Regions from separate parts of the Floccifex sp. genome, predicted to be linked through region 2. Evidence: a T-box and tRNA genes for the amino acid it is inferred to sense, from the RefSeq annotation. Region 2 holds a T-box; the other holds one or more tRNA genes.
What was found. A T-box is a leader RNA that pairs with one kind of tRNA and senses whether it is charged. The one in region 2 lies ahead of ileS (isoleucine--tRNA ligase), so its partner is inferred to be a tRNA-Ile.
Positions count from the first base shown of each region.

Region 1 (19,904 bases), on a different contig from region 2:
TCCTTGAATATCGCCTTTAAATTCATGAAATAAACTAGCTTCTTTAATCTCCATATTTTTGTCCTCTTTTTTAATGTTATATCATTTAATGAAAGCGTGCAAATAAAAAATAAGCAGACTTGCTGCTTACACTTTAATATATCTTTGATTTTTACTATTTGGTTTATCTGGAATCGTCATTTTGATTAACTTTAATTCAATGGCGGGGCGAAGATAGTTTCTTCTAAATCCTTCTCTTGATTTTAAACCCATTTTTTTCATAAGCATTTGCGTAGAATACGAGATGCCACATTCCATTACACTAAGAAGTTTATACACAGGTTGATTATCGTCTTGATTTACTTGCTTCATAATTTCATCTAATATTTGATCAATCTGTTCCAACATAAAAGTAATAAAAATTGTAGATTCCCCCGTTTTATAACATTTAGAAATCGCATCATAATAACCTTCCTGGAATTTTTCTATTTGACTTTCAATAGGAATAAATTCAAATATTGGCTTCCATTCTTTCAAAATAGCTGTTTGCCATAGTCTAGCCATTCGTCCATTGCCATCGGAAAAAGGATGAATAAAAACAAATTCATAATGAAATACACTACTTAAAATCAAAGGATGAAGTTCACCTTTTACATCGTTCATCCAACCAAACAAATCATCCATAAGTTGTGGTACAAATTGGGCAGGAGGTGCCATAAAAATACATTTATCCCCACTAAAAACACCTTCTTCACCGGAACGAAATCGACCTGATTCTTTTACTAAATACTTGGTCATAATACCATGAAACTTTTTTAGGTCTTGGATATTAAATGGATTGATTTCGCCTATATGCTCATAGGCCTCATACGCATTTTTTACTTCTTGTATTTCTTTTTGTTCTCCTAAAACAGCTTTTCCATCAATTACATCATAAACTTGATTTAGTGTTAAAGAATTCGCTTCAATCTTTAGAGAAGAATGAATGGATTTTATTTTATTATTTTTTCTTAAATGTGGTTTAGATTCAAGTTCATTTATCGTAACAATACGGCCTAGTTTTTCTGAAATCGACGACACCAAAGATAAAATTTTATTTGTGATTGTGAAAGGCGGTTTATATGCATCCATAAAAATTCTCCTTCATCTTGCGTACTATCTTACGTACTATCTTGCGTACTTATTATATCACAAATAACTAACGAATTTTTTCAATTCCCACTAAGTAAGGACTCTTACGATTCATTAACTTTGTTTTTAGGATCATATATTGATTCGAATTCAAAGACATTAAATAACTTTCTATTTCTTGTGCTTCTTGTTGTCCTTGATCATGAGGATAAAAAACTAATGCCATTCTTCCTTTTTTCTTTAATAAAGCCAAACCCTTTTTTACAGCTTCTAAGCTTGTATTCACATTCGTATGAATACTTTCATCTAGTCCGGGACAATATCCAAAGTTAAAAATCATCGCATCAACTTCTTGATGAATGACTTCATCCATGTGTTCATGTCCCATTAAATGAACCTCAAAATGAGTATCTTGAATATTACTTTTATCTATAGCTTCTTGTTGTACTTCAAAGGCAATGACTTTCTTTACTTTCTGTGATAAAAAGAAACGACTGTCTAAACCATTTCCTAATGTCGCATCCACACAAATAGCTTGATAATGGAGGACAGGTTTTAAAAAATCATGAGATAAATCAACGAATGATCGCATGTTTCAATTCCTCTTTCATATAGCTATATACTTCTTGGTCATCACAAACAAAGACAACATCAATGCACTTTGTATCCGGATATTCTCTAAATAACTTACGAATGGTTCTGACACCAATTTCACATGCTTGTCTTTTATCATAGCCACGATCACTTCCTAATACTGGAAAAGCCACCATTAATTGTTCTAATTCATGTTCACGGGCATAGCTATAGGCTTGGGCACAAGCATTCCAGAAACAAGCTTCCAATATTTCTTTTTCTCCTTCCATATTCACAAAAGTAGGAACTACAACATGAATAATGGCCTGACAAGGAAGATCATAGGCTTTCGTTAATTTTGCCATGGCAACATCACAACCTTTTAAAGATTGACATTCATCAATGAGTCCTTGTCCAGCACGAGCAAAGATTTGTGAACATACACCTTCTACAGGCATTAAGTCTTTTCCTGCTGGATTGACAATGACATCAAAATCAAGCCTGGAAATATCTCCTTTAAGTGTTGTGATCATCATAATTCTCCTTTCGTGATTTTCTGAATTCGTTTTCCAATTTTTTGACTGGAAGTATAAATCATTTGATATTGTTCTTGTAGATTATTTAAATTTTTCTGTGCTTTATCACAACGAAGAAGTAAACGATCCACATCTTGTAGAAGCGCCTCTAAATCTTGTTCAATTTCTTCGACATGACTTTGACGATAAAAATCTTTAGTAGAGGAAATCAATGTATAAATAATTCCAATTAGCGTTGTCGGTGAAGCTAATAATACGTGTTGATTTAAAGCATATTGAAATAAATCAGAGCTCTTAGAACAAATAAATTGATAAATAGCTTCACTCGGAATAAATAAAATAGCTTGATTGGCTGTATAGGGTGTGATGTATTTCGTTGAAACATCATCAATGTGTTTTTTTATATTATTTTTAAATAAACGAAAATAATACTCTTGGTTTTCTTTATCTTCATTCATTTTTAAATAATTTTCCATAGGAAATTTAGAATCAATACACAATACTTTTTCAGTTCCTGGTAAAAACAAAGCTGCATCTACTATTTTATTGTTGTCTAGGATATACTGCATTTTATAGACTTCTTCATTATCAGCGGCATATATGCCCAATAAATACGATAACTGATATTCTCCCCAGTTTCCTCTTTGTTTGACATTCGTCATGACTTGATTCATTTTCTTAAGGTCTTGTTCCATATTTTGAATATAGTGATTTGATTGATTCATTTGGTTTTCTTTATTTTTAATTTCAAAAATAAGAAATAATACACATAGTATCAATACAATCAATAAAATAATAATAATTAACTCCATAGTTCTCCAATATACTCTAATAATAATTCTTTTTTATTTTGTTCAGGATGATAAAAACAATATTTTAAACAAGCATTTAGTGCTTCTTTGATTTGTTTTCCTTTTAAATTGGTATTCGAAATAATATCATTTCCATTAATATCTAATTCCTTCACATTAAAAATAGATGACTTCTTTACTTGTTCATACAACAATACAAATTCATCTAATTGTTTTAATGTTTCTTGTCCTTTTTTAGAATGCGCTAGTAAATCACATCGTCGTATTGTGATTAAATCATCCATCATTTTTTCATTCCATCCTAATTCAATGCGAAAATAATAAATGGAATCCATTCCTTTTTTAAATCCATCATCGTGATAATAAACAAGAGTAGGAATCACTTCTTTTTGATAAGAAGTCATCTTTAATTCTTCACAAAGACGTTTCGCAATTTCCATTGAATAAAGAGGATGTTTTTTGAAATGATCTATTCCATTTTTCGTTGTTTTCGCTTTCGGTTTTCCTAGGTCATGGAACAATAAAGTATAGGCCAATGTTTCATCAAATTCTGGTAAATATGAAATAGCTAATAAAGAATGATGAAGGACATTGGTAAAGTGATAAATGGAATTTTGTGTGCATTGCTGACTTTCCTTTAATTCAGGAATAATAGGATACAATAAGTCCACCATTTTTTCAATTTGAAAAGGGTCATAATAAAGTATTTCCGTCAATTCTTCATGAATTCTTTCTTTGGAAATATATTGAATATCTTGGGCATGATGATTGATAGCTTGGAATGTATGTTCGTCCATTTCAAAATGAAGTTTTGCGCAAAAACGAAAAGCCCTTAACATACGTAAGGCATCTTCATTAAAGGATTCATTGGGATCTGAAATCGTACGAATAATTTTATTTTGACAATCTTCTAGACCATGAAATAAATCAATTATTCCTGTTTGGGGATTATATGCCAAAGCATTCACGGTAAAGTCTCTTCGCTTTAAGTCTTGTGAAAGGTCTTGTACAAAGGTAACCGAATCAGGGTGTCTATGATCGGTATAATTTGATTCTTTACGAAAAGTTGTGATTTCTACATCTGTTTCTTTTTGAACGATGATAGTTCCATGTTTCATACCACAACTTGCACTGGAATGAAATAAATCTAATACTTGTTGGGGAGTGGCATCGGTAGTTATGTCGTAATCATGGCATTCAATATTTAATACTTGATCACGAACGCATCCTCCCACTAAATAAGCTTGAAACCCTTTTTGGTTCAGGGTTTCAAGTATTTCTAAAATATAGTTAGGCCATTTCATTTTTACTATAAACTGGCTTTGAATTTTCGATGATTTTTTGACTAATAGGATGGGACGCAAACATAAATTCCATTTCTTTATTTTCATCATATGGATGAATAAAAGAACCCAATGCCTGGAACATTTGTGGATTTTCTTGTTCCATATCGACCACAATTAACCAATGCGTTCCTTCTTTTTCTACTAATCTTTCTTTCAAGTAAATAGCACGAATAGATGGTTCGTTTTGCGCAAAACGAATCATTGATTGTTTTAATTCCTTTGCCTGTTCAGCTTCTTTAATTTTTAATGTTTCATTCGCTTTAAATTCTCTTTTCTTCATCGAAGTATGTTGGGCTGTTTCTCTTGCCTCTACTTGATGTAAGAAATTCATATCCAATGGGATTTTGACATCCGTTGGATCGATAAAAATACCTTTAATATCATCTGGTACATTTTTAATTAATTTCATAAAACGAGTTAAAGGTAAAACCATTGGTTTAAAGCGTTTTTCTGTGTCCCAGTGTTTATAGTCATAATAAGATGTAAAGGCAACAATAAATTTTTGTTCGTTTTTTAATTGTAGAATTGCGAACTGAAATTGGGTGTTTTCTTGAAACAACATTTGTCCATTTGGTCCTACTTTTGGTTCTTTATCCCAAATTGAAGGAATTAAGATACTCGCTGTTTGTAACGTAGTTCCCATACGATTTACATTTTCTTGGGTTGGGTTTTGACGATAATCTCTTAAAACGTCTCTTAGTTTTTCATTATTAAATTCTGCCATATTTTTATTCTCCACTTATTGCACATTTTTTAAAATATATACTTGGACAAGCAATGGTATGATACTTCCAATCCAAGTCATTTCCTATCATTTCTACATCATTCATTAATTCCATGAAATTACCGGCAACTGTAATTAATGATATACTTTGATTTCTTTTTCCATTTTTTATTGAATATCCACTTGCTTGTAGACTAAAATTCGTACTCACAAAATCAATTCCAGCATGAAGTCCCGTTACACTTTCAATGACGAGTCCTTCATTCATTTGTTCACACATTTGTTCAAAAGAATGATCTTGAGGCATAATACAACAATTCAAAGGTTGAACCGCAATGTCACTTCCAGAACGGAAGCCATTTCCTGTGCTTTCTAGTCCTAAACGATTGGCGGATTTCGTACTTTGTAGCGCTAATTTAAAGACACCTTGGTCCACAAGTGTTTTTTTACTTGTTGGGCATCCTTCATCATCGAAGCTTCTTACACAAAGGGCATCTAAATTTCTTGGGTTATCGATAATGGTAATGTCTTTCGAAAAGATTTGGGTATTTTCTTTTCCTTTTAAACAAGATAGTCCTTTATGAATTAAATCGCCACTAAACAATCCCATAAAACTAGAAAATAAAGAACGCATCGCATCACTTGTGAATATCACGGGTGATGTCATAGATGGATATGATTTTGAATTTAATTTCAATAGCGCTTTATCAACCGTTCTTGAAATAAATTCGTCCATTTTAAATTGTGATAAATCAGGTAAGATTTCAATTTCGGTATAGTCTTTAATTTCTTGTCCTTGTTGCACGACAACAGACATAGCTAAGTATTGAAGCTGGTCTTCATCAACTAAATCAATTCCTTTGGAGTTAGTAATTGAAATGGTTTCTTTGGCTTCATTCCAAGATTCATGAGCGACTTGAATAACTCTTTCATCGTATTCAAGTGTCTTCTTTTCTAGTTGTTCCATGATTTTGTAGACATCATCCATTGATGGTGTAAGCCATTGTGTGTCTTTTTTTATGGGTTCAATATTCTCAGCTTGTCGTATTGTATCTTTTTCTTTAGAGTTAATAATCGATATTTGATTGATTAATTGATGAAGAATGTAATCACAATTGTCATCATCGACTTGTTCTAGATACATATTGGACATATTGCCATCAATAATTCCACGAATATAGGTTCCCAATACTTTACTTGTTTCAAATTTATCCATTGTGCCATTAAACCAAGTCACTTCTTTTTCATAAGATAAATTCTGATAGATTTCAAATTCTTGAATTCCTAATTCTTGTGCTTTTAAAATCCATTTTTGTTTATTCATTGCATGTACCTCCTACCGTAATAGAAGAAACACGAATAGCGGGTTGTCCGACATCGGTTGGAACATTTCCTGAACTTGCTCCACACATTCCTTGAGCACGGGCTAGATTTTTCCCCACACGGTCAATGTTCATTAATATTTCAGCTCCACTTCCAATTAAAGTAGCTCCTTTAACTGGATATGTGATTTTACCATTTTCAATTAAATATCCTTCATTTACCGCAAAATTAAATTCTCCCGTTTGAGGATTGACACTTCCTCCACCCATTTTTTTGGCATACAATCCTTTTTCAATGCCTTCAAACATTTCTTCAAAGTCATCGTCTCCAGCTGCGATATAGGTATTTGACATACGTGATGTTGGTTCATATTTATAAGATTGTCTTCTTGAAGATCCTGTTGATTCCATATTCATTCTTCGTCCATTTAATTGATCAACCATATACGATACAAGAATTCCATCTTTAATAAGAACACGCTTTTGTTGCGGATTTCCTTCATCATCTACGTTTTGAGATCCCCATCCATTAGGAATGGTACCATCATCAATAGCGGTTACTTTACTACTTGCGATTTGGGTATTTAATTTATTCGCAAAAACACTTTGATTTTTACTTACAGCGCTAGCTTCAAGGGCATGTCCACATGCTTCATGGAAAATAACGCCTCCAAATCCATTATCAATAATGACTGGCATCTTTCCAGATGGGCAATCTTTCGCTTCTAAGTTGACTAAGGCAACTCGACTCGCTTCTCTAGCTTTTTCTTTGATGAATTCATCACTGAAGTATTCCAATCCACTACTTGCTCCAGGTCCTTCAAAACCGGATTGCATTTTGTCGTTTTCCTTGGCATAAACACTAATTGGAAGGCGCGTACGAATTCGGGTATCTTGTACGAGTTTTCCTTTAGTATTAGAGATTTGAACGTGTTGACATACGCTTAACAAGTTACATTGCACCTTAAAAATACGTCCATCACAATGTGCATAGCGATTGGCTTTTTTAAGTAATTTCACTTTATCTTTTAGTTCAACATCAAAGGGATTGATTTCTATTTTATGTTTATTTTCGATTGTTTCTTCTTTTAAAGTAATTTGACAATTTTTTTGTTCGTTTCCAAATGCTTCTTTTAAAGATTTTGTGAATTCAATTAAAGATTCCATTTCTAAATCATTGGTATATCCATATACGGATTGACATCCACAATAAATGCGAATTCCAATTCCTTTTCGATTCGTTAGATCAACGTCTTCCACAATTCCGTTTAATAAATTAATGGATTCCGATGTTGTTTCTTCTTCAAAGATTTCCGCAAAATCAGCTTTACTATCAAGGCAAAGAGAAAGCAATGTTTCCAATTGATTTTTTTCTAACATTTTTTTGACTCCTTTCTTTATTATACACTATTCATATAAATTTCTTTTAAAAAAAGATGCTTCCTTTCATTTTGAAGCATCTTCATATTATTTATTTTTTAATCGCATCAACAAAGCGTTTTGTGATAACTTGTGGACGAGTAATAATAGATCCAACTACACAACTATAACATCCCAAATCTAATACACGTCTTACTTTTTCTGGTGTATCAATATTTCCTTCGGCAATGACTTTATGTTTACAAACCGCTAATAAATCACGAATAATTTTGAAGTCATCGTTTTCAATTTTCATTCCCTTTGATTGTTCTGTATAACCAACTAAAGTTGTTCCAATGAAATCAAATCCCAATTCATCGGCATGAACCATTTCTTCTGGTGTTGCACAATCGGCCATTAATAATTGATTTGGATATTTAACTTTAATATCTTTAAAGAATTCATCAATTGTTTTTCCATCGGGGTGAATACGACAAGTCGCATCAACGGCAATGATATCTGGTTTGATTTCCATTAAAGCGTCAACTTCTTTCATTGTTGGCGTAATGTATACCGGTGAATCTCCATACACTTCTTTGATGATTCCAATAACTGGTAAATCAACATTCTTTTTAATTTCTTCAATATCCGCAACCGTATTGGCACGAATTCCTTTGGCTCCTCCTTGATAGGCTGCTAGAGCCATTCTTCCCATGATAAATGATGAATGAAGCGGTTCATCTGGTAAAGCTTGGCAAGATACAATTAAATTCCCTTTTACTTGATCTAAATCACTCATAAATGATACCTCCTTCTTTATTTTATCATCTTTTTTATTTTAAAAAATAAGATTTTGATATTGTTATGTGTTATATACTGTTATATACTGTTTATAGAGGTACCTATGAAAATTATTATTAACCATTCAAGTATGATTCCTATTTATGAACAAATCGTGAATCAAATAAAAAATCAAATTATCAGTCATGAATTAAATGAAAATGATGCCTTACCATCGGTTCGTGGCTTAGCCAATGAATTAAAAATCAGTGCTTTAACAGTTAAAAAAGCCTATGACAACTTAGAACAAACTGGTTTTATTCAAACGGTTCATGGAAAAGGTAGTTATGTTAAGGAAATTAATTGTTCATTAATGAAAGAAGAACAATTAACGAAGACACAAAAAGAGTTAGAACAAGTTTTTTCTAGTGCACTACAAAATGGCATATCAAAAGAAGAATTATGTGATTTAGTTGCACTTATTTTGGAGGAAGAAAGATGATTAAAATAAATAACGTTGTGAAATCTTATCCTGATTTTGAATTAAATTGTTCCTTGCATGTTCCTAAGGGAATGATTACGGGTTTAATTGGTAAAAACGGATCGGGTAAAAGTACTTTATATAAATCTATATTAAATATTATTTCCATTGATAGTGGTTCTATTTTTCTTTTTGATAAGAATAAAGATGAATTAACTTCATTGGATCGTTGTCAAATTGGTGTTGTATTATCAGATTCTTTTTATAGTTCGTATTTATCAATTAAACAAATTAAAAATATTATGAAGAATACGTATCCTCAATTTGATGAGAATTATTTCCAAAAGAAAGTAAAAGAATATCATCTTCCTGAAGATAAAAAAATTAAAGAATTTTCATTTGGGATGAAATCTAAAATTAAAGTCATTTGTGCTTTGAGTCATAATGCCAAGCTTCTATTATTAGATGAACCTACTTTAGGATTAGATGTAGTAAGTCGTGATGAAATCTTGGATTTATTAAGAGAATTTATGTCAAAAGATGAAGATAATGCGATTTTAATTAGTACCCATATTTCCAGTGATATTGAAAATCTATGCGATACGATTTATATGATTGATAATGGTCGTATTTTACTTCATGAAGACATGGATGTTTTATTAAGTGATTATGCCATATTAAAAGTAAGTGAAGATCAATTTCATAAAATAGATACAAGTTATATTTTACGTTGTAAAAAAGAAGCCTATGGTTATTCTTTATTAACGAATCAAAAACAATTCTATGTTGAGAATTATCCATCGATTGTGATTGAAAACAACACCCTTGATGATTTTATTTCCATGATGATAAAAGGAGAAAGACTATGAAAGGTTTATTTATAAAAGATTTAGAAATTATGAAAGGACAAGCACTGTATAGTATTTTTCTTTTATTTGTGAGTGCTTATTTATATGTATTGTCTCCCTATACAGCTGTTATGTATTTAGCTTTTATTTTATCAACGAATGCCATCGGAACCATTAGCTATGATCAATTTGATAATGGAATGCCTTTTCTATTTTCCCTTCCATCAACAAAGAAACAATACGTACAAGAGAAATTCTTGTTGTGTTTGATTTGTTGTGTAACAGGATGGTTGATTGGTGTAGTGGGTTGTAGTGTAGCAATGATGATTCAAAATAAATTCACAATGGATTTTATCTTCGTTTCTTTGTGTTGTTTACCTATTGTATATACAATGGTTTGTTTCCAGATTCCATTTCGTTTAAAATACGATGCCGAGAAGAGTAAGATTGCGACTATTTTATTAACAATTTGTATTTGTGTTATTTTTTCGATTGTTCCTTTAATTCAATTTAATTTAAGTATTATTGTGATTAGTATTGTGATGGTACTTGTTTTCATAGGATTATATAAAACAAGTTTTAATGTCATTAAAAATAAAGAATACTAGAAAGCTTTTATAGCTTTTTAGTATTCTTTTGTGCTATAATCATGAAGGAAGCACTAATTTAAAAAAGTTTTAAAAAAAATAAAAAAAAATTTAAATTTATGCTTGCAAAGATGTTTACCTCATGGTATATTATTTAGGCACTAATTGATGCGCCCTTAGCTCAACTGGATAGAGCGTTTGACTACGGATCAAAAGGTTGTGGGTTCGATTCCTGCAGGGCGCGCCATCATCGGGATGTAGCACAGCTTGGTAGTGCACTTGATTTGGGATCAAGGGGTCGCAGGTTCAAATCCTGTCATCCCGACCATCTGGCTGGGTAGCTTAGTTGGCTAGAGCATCCGGTTCATACCCGGAAGGTCGTGAGTTCGAGTCTCACTCCAGCCACCAACCTTGTTTGGACCCTTAGCGCAGTTGGTCAGAGCAGTCGGCTCATAACCGATCGGTCGCAGGTTCGAGTCCTGCAGGGTCCACCAAAATTTTAACACACATGGAGAAGTACCCAAGTGGCTGAAGGGTCCGGTCTTGAAAACCGGTAGGTCGTGCAAGCGGCGCCTGGGTTCGAATCCCAGCTTCTCCGCCATCTTTTATATCGCGGGATAGAGCAGTCTGGTAGCTCGTCGGGCTCATAACCCGGAGGTCGTTGGTTCAAATCCTTCTCCCGCAACCATTTTTTATGGTCTCATAGCTCAGTTGGTAGAGCAACGGACTGAAAATCCGTGTGTCGCTGGTTCAATTCCGGCTGGGACCACCACTTATATCAGAGATTGCCTTTAGGTTAGCCTAAAGGCTTTTTTGTATTTAAAAATAATTTTAATCGAACCTCAATAGAGGTTCATTTTTTTGTATTAAATGGTTTAAATTAATAAACGTTAATTATCTTTAAGATTTCTTAATAAAAACATAATTGTCAGTTAATTTATTCAAAGATGCTTTGATGTATATTAAATATGTAGTGATAAAGGAAGAACAAATTTATGAAAAAAATCTTTACATCTTTATTAACTTTTTGTACGTGTGTAGGAATCTTTAATAACTTAGGAACTGTATCAATTTTTGCCCAAGAAACTACTTATCAAATGCTCGCTACCTGATTAATTAAAATATTATGATTTATGGTATATTTGAAACGCTAGCCTACATTATTGGTGTCATTATTGTTATAGTTGCACTTATGTGTTGGCTAACCAAAAAATCTTTTTCTAATAAAGTGAAGAATATCATATTGTTTATAGTAAGTATTCCTTTGACTTTTTGGGTTATGATCCATATAAATGAACCTGACTTTTTAACAAATTTAACATATGCTATTTGTTGTTCCAGTTCTATTGTATGGAGGTTTAATAAGAGTAATAAACAATAAATGAGTAAAAAAATGATTATATCTGTATCATAAAATAATTCTTAAGGAAACTTATAAAAAAAGATTTTCTCATAACAGATATTATTACTAAAGAATTTTCATTATCAGTGTAAGAACTTAAATATATTTGTTAAAGCAGAAGAACATTTTTATGAAAAAAATAGAAACCACTTATCAAAATCCAATGATTGAAACTAGAAAAGCTAATATCATTGCATTTACGATGTGTTTGGTAAAATAATGTTTATACTTAATGTATTCTTCTATTCATAAATCAGATAAAAAAATAGGATTCGTTTTTACGAATCCCTAACTTTCCAATGAAATTACATAGTCTTTATCTAATATTTTTGAAAATAATGTTTCTTTATTAAATTTACGTGGTGCTAATCCTTCAAATTCAAATAAAATTGAATCAGATTGTGTTTTCACAATTTTATAGTCTTGAATTTGCACATCCATTGAATCAAATACACTTTGTAGATCTTGTAGTAATTCCTTTTGATTTTTAGTTTCAATTTGAATCATAATCGATGAGTGAGCCATCTTTACAATCTTCCCTTTATGAAACAACATTTGAATAAATAAAATCATACAAGTGGCTAAGATTCCAACATCATATAAACCAGCTCCTATACACATACCAATAGCAGATGTCGTCCAAATTCCAGCTGCTGTGGTAAGACCTGAAACAGATCCATGTCGTACATAAATAACACCGGCTCCTAAAAATCCGATTCCACTGACAATTTGGGCAGCCAATCGAGCTGGATCTCCGTTTGTTGCTAAATCAGTAAATCCATATTTTGATAAGCACATTATTAGACAAGCTCCTAATGATAAAATCGCATGGGTTCTTAATCCTGCTCCTTTATTTCGACTTGTTCTTTCAGATCCAATTAAAGCACCACAAATTGTGGCAATTAAAATACGAAAGACAATAATTCCATGGGGCCAATTTTCTAAAATGCTCATTGTACTTCCTTATTCACAATAAATTGAAATTAATTGATTTCTTTTATTTTCATCAAGTCCATATTCTTTTTCTAAGAATTCATCATATGAACTGTATTTTTCTTTAATGGCTTTAATTGTGCATTGAATATTCTTTTCATTCACATACAACAATTCATCTCCGTATTTACGATATTCATCAGGAACATTCATTGAAGCATAAAAACCTTCTACAAAGTCTTTTAATGATGCATTTGATTTTAAGTATTCTTGAATCGCATCTTCTTCTGTCATTTTTAAAGCAATCATAATTAAGAAGCCTGCAATTCCGGTACGATCTTTTCCTGCTGAACAATGGAAATATACACATCCATCGTTTTCCAATAATAAATCAAATAAACGATGATAAGCAGGATTATTAAATGGCATGTGTGAATATCCATCTAATAAATAGTTTGTCATATAGGTTAGATGAGATGGCGTCATTTCTTTTTTTAATAATTCTCCAAAATCAAATCCTTGTGCTTCATTATTTGAAGTGATTAAAGCTGAAATTCTTTCGTATTCAGCTTTTTCAAAAGGATAATCTTTTTTAGAATTTGCTTCTTGTTGATCACGATAATCTAAAATATGTCGAATATTTAATGTATCTTCCATATATTTTGCTTGTTCGTCTGTGATTTTATCAAGAGAAGCTCCTCTAAAAATCATATTTGGTTTCATTGTTTTTCCTTCTGTGTTTGTATATCCAGAAATATCTCTAAAGTTATTAATATTTAATTTCATGATGACTTTCCTTACATAATTGTTCAAATTGTTCTTTAGTCAAACCGTGTTGTCCCATGATTGATAATTTCTTATCATGGAAATCACTTCCACCAGATTGTAGTAAATTATAGTTCTTGGCATATTGTTTTGTCAAAACATAGTCTTGTTCTTTCATGCTCGAATGAGAAATCTCAATTCCTTTTAAACCATAGCCTACATATTTTTCAATTTCATCGTAATTATCGTATTCACATGGATGGGCAAGAATTGGAATTCCACCGTCTTTTAAAATAGCTTGAATTCCTTGTTGTACTTCGATATATCCCATTTTCATGTCCGTTTCTTTGGTTGTTTTAGATGCGAATAATTCACGATATTTCGCTTTAGTAGCATATTCTGGGTATTTAGAAACAATGGCTAAGAATAAATGCATTTTAAAGACAATATTATGAGGCGCAAATTTCTTTGCGTCCTCATATGTAATGTCTAATCCTTTTTTATTTAGTTCTTCAATTAATTCATGATGATATGCATCGCGTTTTAAAAGTGTTTCTTGACATAATTGATTCACATGTTCTGGATGATCATTTAGAAACAATCCCACAATATGAACTTTTTTATACACATCAAAGTCGTAACAACTCATTTCCACTCCACGAATGGGTGTAATACCAAATTGTTCACTAATTTCTTTTACTTGATCCCAGTGAAATACCGTATCATGGTCTGTGATTGCCACTGCTTTAATTCCTTTTTCTTTCGCTAGTGACATTACTTCTTCGATTGTCTGTGTTCCATCGCTATAATTTGTGTGTACATGTAAATCTGCGTATATCATAAGTACTCCTATCTTTACATTACTGTAAGTAATGCATCACCTGTTTGAACTTTTCCTTCTTTTGTTGGAATGACTTCTAAGTAATTTGAAGTGTTTGTGATTACAACCATAGTTGTTGTATCATAGTTTTCTTTTTTGATTTCATCTAAATCAAATTCAACTAAACAATCACCTTTTTTAACTTGTTGGTTTTGTGCTACATGAGAAGTAAATCCTTTACCAGCTAAGTTAACTGTATCAATCCCAATGTGAATTAAAACTTCAACACCATCTTTTGTTGTGATTCCAATTGCGTGTTTTGTATCAAATAAAGCAGAAACAATTCCATCTTCTGGTGCATACACTTTTCCTTCTTCTGGAATAATCGCAACACCTTTTCCTAATGCTTCAGATGAAAATGCTTTGTCGTTTACATCTTTTAACGCTACAACTTTTCCTGTTACAGGTGCTGAAACAGTATTAACAACATTTGATGATTTCTTTTGAATTTGTGTTTTTTCTTCTGGCTCTTCCCATCCTAATACCAATGTCATAATGAAAGTGACTACCATTGAAATTGCAATTGTCACAAACGCATTAATTAAATTAGAACTTCCATCTGGTCCAGCCCACATCGCAAAGTTAACTAAGCTTGGTGACATGAAGGCATAAGCTTTTAATCCACAGAATCCAGCATATAATCCAGCTACCATTGATCCAATCGATACCGCAATCATTGGTTTCTTTAATTTTAAAGTAACTCCATAAATAGCTGGTTCTGTGATTCCACCGATTAAAGCTGTAACAGCAGAAGAAAATGAAGTTTCTTTTAAGTCTCTATTTTTTGTTTTAATTCCAACCGCAATACAAGCAGCTCCTTGTGCCATATTCGCAGTAAGTGTTAAGGTTCTTGAAATTGGATCATATCCATTGGCAGCTAATAATTGCATTCCGGCAACAGCTAATGGCGCATGCATTCCACAAGTAACAACCCATGGATATACGAAGCATAGAATAGCCAATCCAAACATTCCTAATGTATTGTAGCACCATAATAATGCTTTTCCTAAATAGATTGAGATAATTCCCATCAATGGAGCTAAAATAGTGAATTCAATTGGAATCATGATTAATAAAGTTCCTAGTGGAACAACTAAGTTTTTCACAACTTGTGGTGTTACTTTATTTAATCCATGTTCTACTTTACTCATTGCCCAAGTTACTAAGATAGCAGGTAAGAAACTTGATGTATATGAAATTCCAAATACTGGGATTACACTAAACATTTTTCCTACTTCTTGAATAATAGGACTTGTAGTAGCTGTCCAGTTTGGATGTACTAAAGCAGCTCCTAATACAGCTGCAATAAATGGATTACATTTAAAGTGTTTGGCAGCAGCAACCGCTGTAAATACTGGTAAGAAATAATATCCAGCATCAAATACAAAATTAAAAATATAGTATGTATAACTTGTTTCAGCATTTGCCAATCCAAGCATACTGATAATCATTAAAATACAACGACCCAATCCACATCCAACTAATACTGGGATAATTGGTCCGATACATCCTGTGATAGCTCCGATTAAACTAGAAACAAATCCTTTTTTCTTTTTTTCTTCAATTGGTTCATCTTCTTTAATTCCCGCTAATTCACAAACATCTAAATATACATCGTGTACGTGTGTACCGATTACAACTTGATATTGTCCCCCTGATTTTACTAAAGAAACAACTCCTTCAATGTTTTCTAATTTTTGTTCATCCACTTTGGCATTGTCATTGAACGTAAAACGTAAACGTGTCATACAATGTGTTAATGATGCGATGTTTTTCTTTCCACCGACTGCGCTCAAAATCTCACGAGCTAAATTTTCATACTTCATCTTTTTTCTCCTTTTATTTTTTTTATTTAAGCAATTCATATTTATTTTTCTTGGATGACCTTAGCAATATGAATTGTTAAAAACAAACACTCTTCACTTTCTAATACATAGTTATATCTCTCTTCAATAAAAGTTTTAATTTTTAAAGAACAAAGATAAGATTGAATGTATTTTTCCTTCATAATTTCCAATAAATCTTGATTTAAAGGATCATTATTTTGGGTTGCCTTAGTAAAAATACGTTTCCCAAAGTATTTTAAATGTGTCACAAAGCGATAATAAGACAATGAATTTTCATCTAATTCAACTTGAAAATACAATTTCACAATACTTAATACTTCTTGAATTAAATTAGTAATTTCATAGACATCTCCCATATCTTTTCCAACTTCACTGCTTACAATATGCATCGCAATAAAGCCAGCTTCGTCTTCTGGCATTTCAATGTCGTATTTCTCTTTAATTAATTCCAATGTCCATAAACCTAGTTCATATTCATCTTTATAAAAATGCTTAATTTCATGTATTAATTGATTTTTTAATGGAATTCCATCTTTAAATCGTTCAATACTTGAATGAATATGATCTGTTAATGTGATATACAACAAATCATCAATTTCCGTATTTAGTTCTTTACGAGCTTTTTGAATGACTTGATCCGATATTTCCATGTATTCAATAGGAATATCTTTCAACATATTCATCATTTTCTTTTGATTTGGCTTTAAACACACTTCAAAACATTTTTGAATCTTAGATACATCAACGTCATCGCCTGCTTTTTTTCCATAAGCAATGGCTTTCCCCATTACAACAATCTCTTCTTTACGATCGTTTAATGTGATGACGGCGTTGTTATTCAGGATTTTTTTAATCAGCATGCTTCCTCCTAAAAAATAAAAAAACCTGCTCACAGAAAAAAACTGTAAACAGGTTTTGTGTAGTCACGGTCAACTCTAACAATCCATAAATTACATTTAGATACTATCATACCCATTTTTTAAAATCAAGAAACTTTGAAAGGGTTTACACATAATTTACGTTATTTACTTCAATCCAATATAAACTTTGCGCAATTCTTACTTTCTTTCCTTCCAATAATAATTCCTTTTGAAATTCTCCTGCTAGCGTATTCACTGCCGCCCAAAATGTTCTTTGCCCGGTTTGTTGTCCGTCAATATAATAATTCATAGTGCCACCTCGATTTCTAATATTATGCCAAATTTAATTAAAAACAAGACTTGAAATATCGTTGTTTTAGTTGTTTTGAACACATAAAAAAAAAGTGTATTGTTGCTTTTGAACAATACACTTTGTCAATTAAATTAATAATTTTCAGCATGAATTTCAAAATAAGCTTGTGGATGATCACATACCGGACAAACTTCTGGAGCTTGTGTTCCCACTACAATGTGACCACAGTTACGGCATTCCCAAACTTTTACTTCACTTTTCGCAAATACTTCTGCCATTTCCACATTCTTTAATAACGCTCTATAACGTTCTTCATGGTGTTTTTCAATAGCAGCTACCATTCTGAATTTTTTAGCCAATTCAGGGAATCCTTCTTCTTCAGCTGTTTTGGCAAATCCATCATACATATCAGTCCATTCGTAGTTTTCACCTTCAGCAGCTGACAATAAGTTATCGGCAGTTGATCCAATTCCATTTAATTCTTTGAACCACATTTTAGCGTGTTCTTTTTCATTATCAGCTGTTTTTTGGAATAAAGCACTAATTTGTTCGAAACCTTCTTTTTTCGCAACTGAAGCAAAGAAAGTATATTTATTGCGTGCTTGTGATTCACCTGCAAAAGCAGTTTCTAAGTTCTTTTCTGTTTGTGTTCCTGCATAAGGATTAGATTTAGCTTCTTCTACTTTTTCAAAAACTGAAGCTGGTTTCTTACATAAAGGACATACATAATCTTCTGGTAAAACATCTCCTTCATATACATATCCACATACTTTACATACCCATTTTGACATATTTATTTCCTCCGTTTTAATTTCTTTCATGGCGACAATCTTCACATACATAGCTTATATTTAAATCATATGACTCAACTGGTACATCCAATTGATTTTGAAGTGATGACGTTAAATCCGTTAAAAACAAATCCGTAATTTTTCCACATTTCTTACAAATCAAATGATCGTGGCGAATGATTTTGTCATAACGATCTGGTTGTCCATCGACCTTCACTTTATGAATGAGTCCTTGATCATATAAACTCGAAAGATTGTTGTAAACAGTAGCTAAGACAATCTTACTGTTCTGTTCTTTCATCTTGAAATAAATCTCTTCAGCGGTTAAATGACAATTAGATAAATTGATTAAATCGAGTATCATTTTAGCGTATTTAGTCATATTAGCCTCCTTTAGAATTATTCCAATTCTATTTTATTTATTTTGTTCCTCTTTGTCAACCCTATGACTTAAAATATATTTTTCAATTGTTTTAAATTGTTTCGAAGCCGCTTGTTTAAAACGAAAAGACGAAATTCTTCCCTTCTTATTTTCTTCATTCTTAATATCAAAATAATCTTCTGTATATGTTACATTACACGTACCATCATTAAGGTCTTCTACAACATATGCCATTTTCACAATTTCTTTAGAATTTGAAATATTCGCTTTATATTCTTTACCTGGAACAAATGATTCAACTTTTACATGAATAGTATCGTGTTTCCCTTTTTTACTATATTGCGTACCCGTTTGAATTTTATGAACCTTTTTATTTGTAGCTTGATGAATATCTTCAATAATTGATAATTCAAAGGCATCAAATAATTCTTTTGGTGTTACTTTCATTATTTTACTGTATTCCATAGTTTATCCCTCAAATTGATCTAAGTACTTTTGTACAGATCTTGTCATTTCTTTTGAAAACTCTGAGTTATATTTTCTTGTACAGAAAGCTTGAATCCAAGAATCATATAAAGTTGGATCACATTTATTCGATAACATATCCTTTAATTCTTCTTCCTTTAATTCCTGGTATGTGTTTTCTTGTACAATGTATTTTTTATTTTGGCGAAGTGGTTTTACTCTATCTTTTTGTTGTTGGGTTGGATATCCAAATACTAATAAAGCGGCTGGGAAAACATATTCCGGTAAATTCAATAATTCTCTTTGTCGTTCATAGTTTTCCATTACGTCTCCAATGTAACAAGAACCAATGCCATAGCTTTCTGCTGCCACTACTGCGTTTTGAGCTGCAATTAGAGCATCATCAACAGCTAAAAGTAAATCTCCTACTCCTGGTTTTCTAGGATTACAGTTTCCGTAATTGTACGCATCGTACCATTTTTTACAATCCGCTAAAAATACTAAAACCAATTGTCCTTGGGCAATAAATGATTGATGATCACAAGTTTCACATAGTTCTTTTTTAATGTTTTCATCACTGATTTTTAGAATGGTATACAATTGTTGGTTACCTGCTGTAGGTGCTTGAAAAGCAGCTTCTAAAATTTCTTCTTCAATTTCTTTACTTATTTTTTGATCTGTAAAAACTCGTACGCTTTTACGATTATATAGTTGTTCAATTGTTTGATTCATATTAATTCCTCCTAGATTTATTTTAATTCTTATTGAATACAGAATCAATTATGATA
Region 1 covers NZ_JBJEEX010000051.1:14,042-33,945, forward strand. The annotation lists gene ACI313_RS03150 (glucose-6-phosphate isomerase family protein) at 1-54, opposite strand, end outside; gene ACI313_RS03155 (Fic family protein) at 127-1,110, opposite strand; gene ACI313_RS03160 (tRNA (mnm(5)s(2)U34)-methyltransferase) at 1,178-1,702, opposite strand; gene ACI313_RS03165 (macro domain-containing protein) at 1,686-2,216, opposite strand; gene rmuC (DNA recombination protein RmuC) at 2,216-3,031, opposite strand; gene ACI313_RS03175 (CCA tRNA nucleotidyltransferase) at 3,022-4,335, opposite strand; gene ACI313_RS03180 (enhanced serine sensitivity protein SseB C-terminal domain-containing protein) at 4,322-5,101, opposite strand; gene ACI313_RS03185 (TldD/PmbA family protein) at 5,106-6,425, opposite strand; gene ACI313_RS03190 (TldD/PmbA family protein) at 6,418-7,803, opposite strand; gene ACI313_RS03195 (N-acetylmannosamine-6-phosphate 2-epimerase) at 7,895-8,581, opposite strand; gene ACI313_RS03200 (GntR family transcriptional regulator) at 8,687-9,064, shown strand; gene ACI313_RS03205 (ABC transporter ATP-binding protein) at 9,061-9,912, shown strand; gene ACI313_RS03210 (ABC-2 transporter permease) at 9,909-10,499, shown strand; tRNA gene ACI313_RS03215 (tRNA-Arg) at 10,649-10,725, shown strand; tRNA gene ACI313_RS03220 (tRNA-Pro) at 10,730-10,806, shown strand; tRNA gene ACI313_RS03225 (tRNA-Met) at 10,810-10,886, shown strand; tRNA gene ACI313_RS03230 (tRNA-Ile) at 10,896-10,972, shown strand; tRNA gene ACI313_RS03235 (tRNA-Ser) at 10,989-11,079, shown strand; tRNA gene ACI313_RS03240 (tRNA-Met) at 11,090-11,166, shown strand; tRNA gene ACI313_RS03245 (tRNA-Phe) at 11,175-11,250, shown strand; gene ACI313_RS03250 (MgtC/SapB family protein) at 12,169-12,834, opposite strand; gene ACI313_RS03255 (tyrosine-protein phosphatase) at 12,844-13,599, opposite strand; gene ACI313_RS03260 (PHP domain-containing protein) at 13,583-14,419, opposite strand; gene ACI313_RS03265 (beta-glucoside-specific PTS transporter subunit IIABC) at 14,434-16,284, opposite strand; gene licT (BglG family transcription antiterminator LicT) at 16,326-17,165, opposite strand; gene ACI313_RS03275 (hypothetical protein) at 17,311-17,475, opposite strand; gene rbr (rubrerythrin) at 17,610-18,269, opposite strand; gene ACI313_RS03285 (Fur family transcriptional regulator) at 18,286-18,651, opposite strand; gene ACI313_RS03290 (DUF3284 domain-containing protein) at 18,685-19,116, opposite strand; gene ACI313_RS03295 (nitroreductase family protein) at 19,120-19,848, opposite strand.
Region 1: it has a tRNA-Ile gene. The T-box ahead of ileS (isoleucine--tRNA ligase) is inferred to sense a tRNA for this amino acid. The anticodon was not compared.

Region 2 (4,290 bases):
TGATATCAATTAAAAAAGGGTTGATGCGCATCAACCCTAATTTTTTTACTATTTATTTAAAACATCAAAACAACGATCACACAATCCATCTTCATGAGAAGTTGTAGTGATATTCCAGCATCTAGGACAAACAGTTCCTTGTGCTTTTTCAACACTAACTTGACATACTTCGTATTGTGTTAATTCATCATTTGTGAATTCAATTTGAGATACTGTGAACCATTGTGGTACATTACTTAACATTTCATCAATAACAGCTTTTTGTTCAGGACTAACATGTAAGTTGACTTTAGCTTCTAATGGTTTTCCAATCAATTTTTCAGAACGTTTTTCTTCTAATGCTTTAAACACATCTTTACGAATTTCAAATAAAGTTTTCATTTTTGCCTTAATGTCTTCAACATCAAAATCAAGTTCTAATGAAACGAAAGACTCTAATTGAATTGATTCAGAATTAAATTTCATGAAATCATTGATTTCTTCACAAGTATGGCAAAGAATTGGATTCCACAATTTAGCTAACACTTCAACAGCTGTATATAAAACAGTTTGAACTTCACGGCGAGCATGACTATCAACGTTTTCAATATATAAAATGTCTTTTGTGTAATCTAAATAGTATGCAGATAAATCATTTGTCATTAAATTTGATAAATAACTTACAACATCAGAGAAACGATATTCATTATATGCTTTGATTACATAGTCACTTGCATCTTTCAATAATACTAAAATATATTGATTTAATTTGCTTAATTCATTAAATGGAAGACATTGTTCTTTATTAAATTCGTTGTCATCTAAGTTAGCCATTAAGAAACGGAATGTATTACGTACTTTACGATAGTTGTCACTAACTTGTTTCAAGATATTTTGTCCCATTGAAACATCAGCTTGATAATCAACTGAACAAGCCCATAAACGAAGAATATCAGCACCATATTTCTTAGTGATTTCTCCAGGAGCTACTGCATTCCATAATGATTTAGACATTTTTTGTCCTTTTTCATCCATTACGAATCCATGTGATAAAACAGCTTTATAAGGAGCTTGTCCATGAACAGCTGTACCAACGATTAAGCTTGAGTTAAACCATCCACGGTATTGATCAGATCCTTCAAAGTATAAATCAACAGGATAATCTAGACCTCTTTCTTTAATACATCCTGTATGTGATGAACCTGAATCGAACCATACATCCATTGTATCCATTTCTTTACGAAATACACCATTTGGTGAGTGTTCAGAAGTATAACCTTCCGGTAATAAATCTTTAGCTTCTCTTTCAAACCATACATTTGAACCATATTCTGCGAATAATTCAGCAACATGTTTGAAAATTTCTTCATCAATTAAAGGTGTATCATCTTCTCCATAAATAATAGGAATTGGAACACCCCATGCACGTTGACGTGAAATACACCAGTCACCACGATCCGCAATCATATTGTGCATTCTTTGTTCTCCCCAACTAGGAGTCCATTCTACATTATGAATTTGTTCCAATAATTCATCTCTAATTTTATCAATAGATGCGAACCATTGCGTAGTGGCACGATAAATTACTGGTTTCTTTGTACGCCAGTCATGTGGATAAGAGTGTGTAATAAATTGAAGTTTTAATAAACATCCTAATTCATCTAGACGCATTGTAACTGTCTTATTGGCATCTTCAACATATTGACCAGCTAGCCATTCCCCACAATCTTCTGTCATGCATCCTTTTTCATCGACATTGACATATACAGGTAAATTATATTTATTACCAATGATAAAGTCATCCATACCAAAACCAGGAGCTGTATGAACACATCCAGTACCAGCATCTGCAGTAACGTGTTCTCCACACATCAAGATAGATTCTCTATCTTCATATAATGGATGCGTACATGTAATATATTCAAATTCTTTACCTTTATAAGTTCTAATAACATCGCGTTGTTCAAGACCAAATAAGTCACATAAAGAATCAACCATTTCAGCTAACATGATCAAATTTCCTTTTTCTGTTTTAACTAGTGCATAGTCAAAATCAGGATGAACAGAAATACCTAAGTTAGCAGGAATAGTCCAAGGTGTAGTTGTCCAAATCACAAAATAATCATCACTAGTTAACACACCTTTTCCATCTTTAACTTGGAATTTAACATAAATTGTTGGACTCTTCACATCTTTGTATTCAACTTCTGCTTCCGCTAAAGCTGACTCAGAACTAGGTGACCAAATAACAGGTTTCAATCCTTTATAAATCAACCCTTTTGTAGCCATTTTACCGAACACTTCGATTTGTTTGGCTTCAAATTCTTTTTGAAGAGTAATATAAGGATGGTCATAATCACCAATTGAACCTAAAGATAAGAATCCTGCTTTTTGCTTTTCAACTTGTTCTAAAGCATAGTTCATACAAATTTTTCTAAATTCAGCTAAAGGCATTTTTTTACGATCGTAACCTAATTTAGTTACTGCTGTTTCAATTGGTAAACCATGTGTATCCCATCCCGGAATATAGATGATTTTATCTCCCATCATGTAGTGAGAACGATTGATAACATCCTTTAAAATTTTGTTTAAAGCATGTCCTAAGTGAATGTCACCATTCGCATAAGGAGGACCATCATGTAGAACGAAAGGCTTTGCATCTTTTCTTTGTTCTAACATCTTGTCATATAAATCCATATCCTTCCAACGTTTTTGAATTCCAGGTTCTTTTTTAGGCAAATTTCCACGCATTTCAAAACCTGTTTTAGGCATGTGCAATGTTTCTTTATAATCCATTTTTCCTTTTCCTTTCCAATAAAAAAAACGTCCCTCTAAGGACGTTTATTACGCGATACCACCTTAGTTCCTCTATATTATATAAATATACAAGCACCTCAATAAAGATAACGGAATAACCCGGATTTTCTTACTTAATTCAGAAAATCAGCTCAAAGTGATATTTCCATTTACGTCACAAAGCTTTGCACCATCCAGCTTTTCTCTAATGTGATTAGTAAAAAGAAACGCGTCTTTTTCATAGCTAAATAAATTGATCAAATTTTAGAATATATCGATCTTTTTTTGTTGTCGAAACAACACCTCTATAAATAAACTTTCCTACTCGATGAATAGAAACAACATCATTTAAGCACAATTGACAATTTTCTTCAAGCTCAAAATCATTAAGTTTTACATCTTTATGATGAATTTTATTTAAAGCTTCTTTTCGAGAACAACGAGCAAGTTGAGCAACAATCGCATCAAGTCGATTACTTGCACAATTAATGTGTAGTTCTTTAAAGTTTTGAATATTTAAAGGAATATTTTCAGTATAATCAAACTTTACTTTTGTTCGAGCAATCGTATTACATTGCATAATGATAAATTCACTTATATTTTTTTTACAAAAAATATAAACTCTATCTTGTTCAATAACAAAGTCGCCTATTTGATTTCGATCAATTCCTAAATTCATCAAAGCCCCTAATACATCACGATGTGAAATAGAATTATAATTCGAATTATATCTTGTCATTAAACAACAAATATCATAATCAAATTCTTCATCATATTCACTAATGCAGCATACTTGACGAATCGCATTTTCATAGCCTCCAAAAAAGGAAACAGAAAGATTACCCGGACAAATTGTCTTAACTATTTCTTGTTCATTTATAGTCAAAAAAGAGGTCACAATTGGCTTTGCTCTATAATGCACCAAATCAAATTGATCTTGCATCGAAGCAATAAACAATTCATGACCTTTAAATTTGTTGTAAAAACTATTCGGCATCGTCGAAATCGTCTGGACTTCCAAGATTAATTGAACCTTGTACACCAATTTGTGAAGGTGAACATAAAATTACATTTTGTCCAATTTTTTGAATTTTTCCATCCAAGGCGAAAACAACACCTGTTAAAAAGTCGATTGTACGTTGTGCATATTCACGATCTAATTTATGTAAATTGACAACAACAGCACGCCCTTCTTTTAAACGAGTTCCAACTTCTTCTGCTTCTCCAAAACTTCTTGGTTCAAATAAAACCATTTTTGTATTCGCATTTAAAGTAGTTGACGCACTTTGACGTTTTGGTCTTTCATAACGAGTTTGTGGTTCTTGTTCTACAACTGGTTGTTGAGCTTGTTGTTGAACTGGTTCTTGTTCATATTCTTCTTCATCATCTTCAACTGGAGCAACGAAGTTTTTAATATTATCCATAATTCCCATAGGAAAACCTCCTTCTTTACCAAGTAATTATAACATATAATTCGTTATTTAAAAGTGATAAGTTAAAAAAAACTCTCTGATT
Region 2 covers NZ_JBJEEX010000128.1:73-4,362, reverse strand. The annotation lists partial or broken gene ACI313_RS08480 (hypothetical protein) at 1-13, shown strand, start outside; gene ileS (isoleucine--tRNA ligase) at 49-2,775, opposite strand; T-box leader at 2,810-3,026, opposite strand; gene ACI313_RS08470 (YlmH/Sll1252 family protein) at 3,020-3,772, opposite strand; gene ACI313_RS08465 (cell division protein SepF) at 3,762-4,208, opposite strand.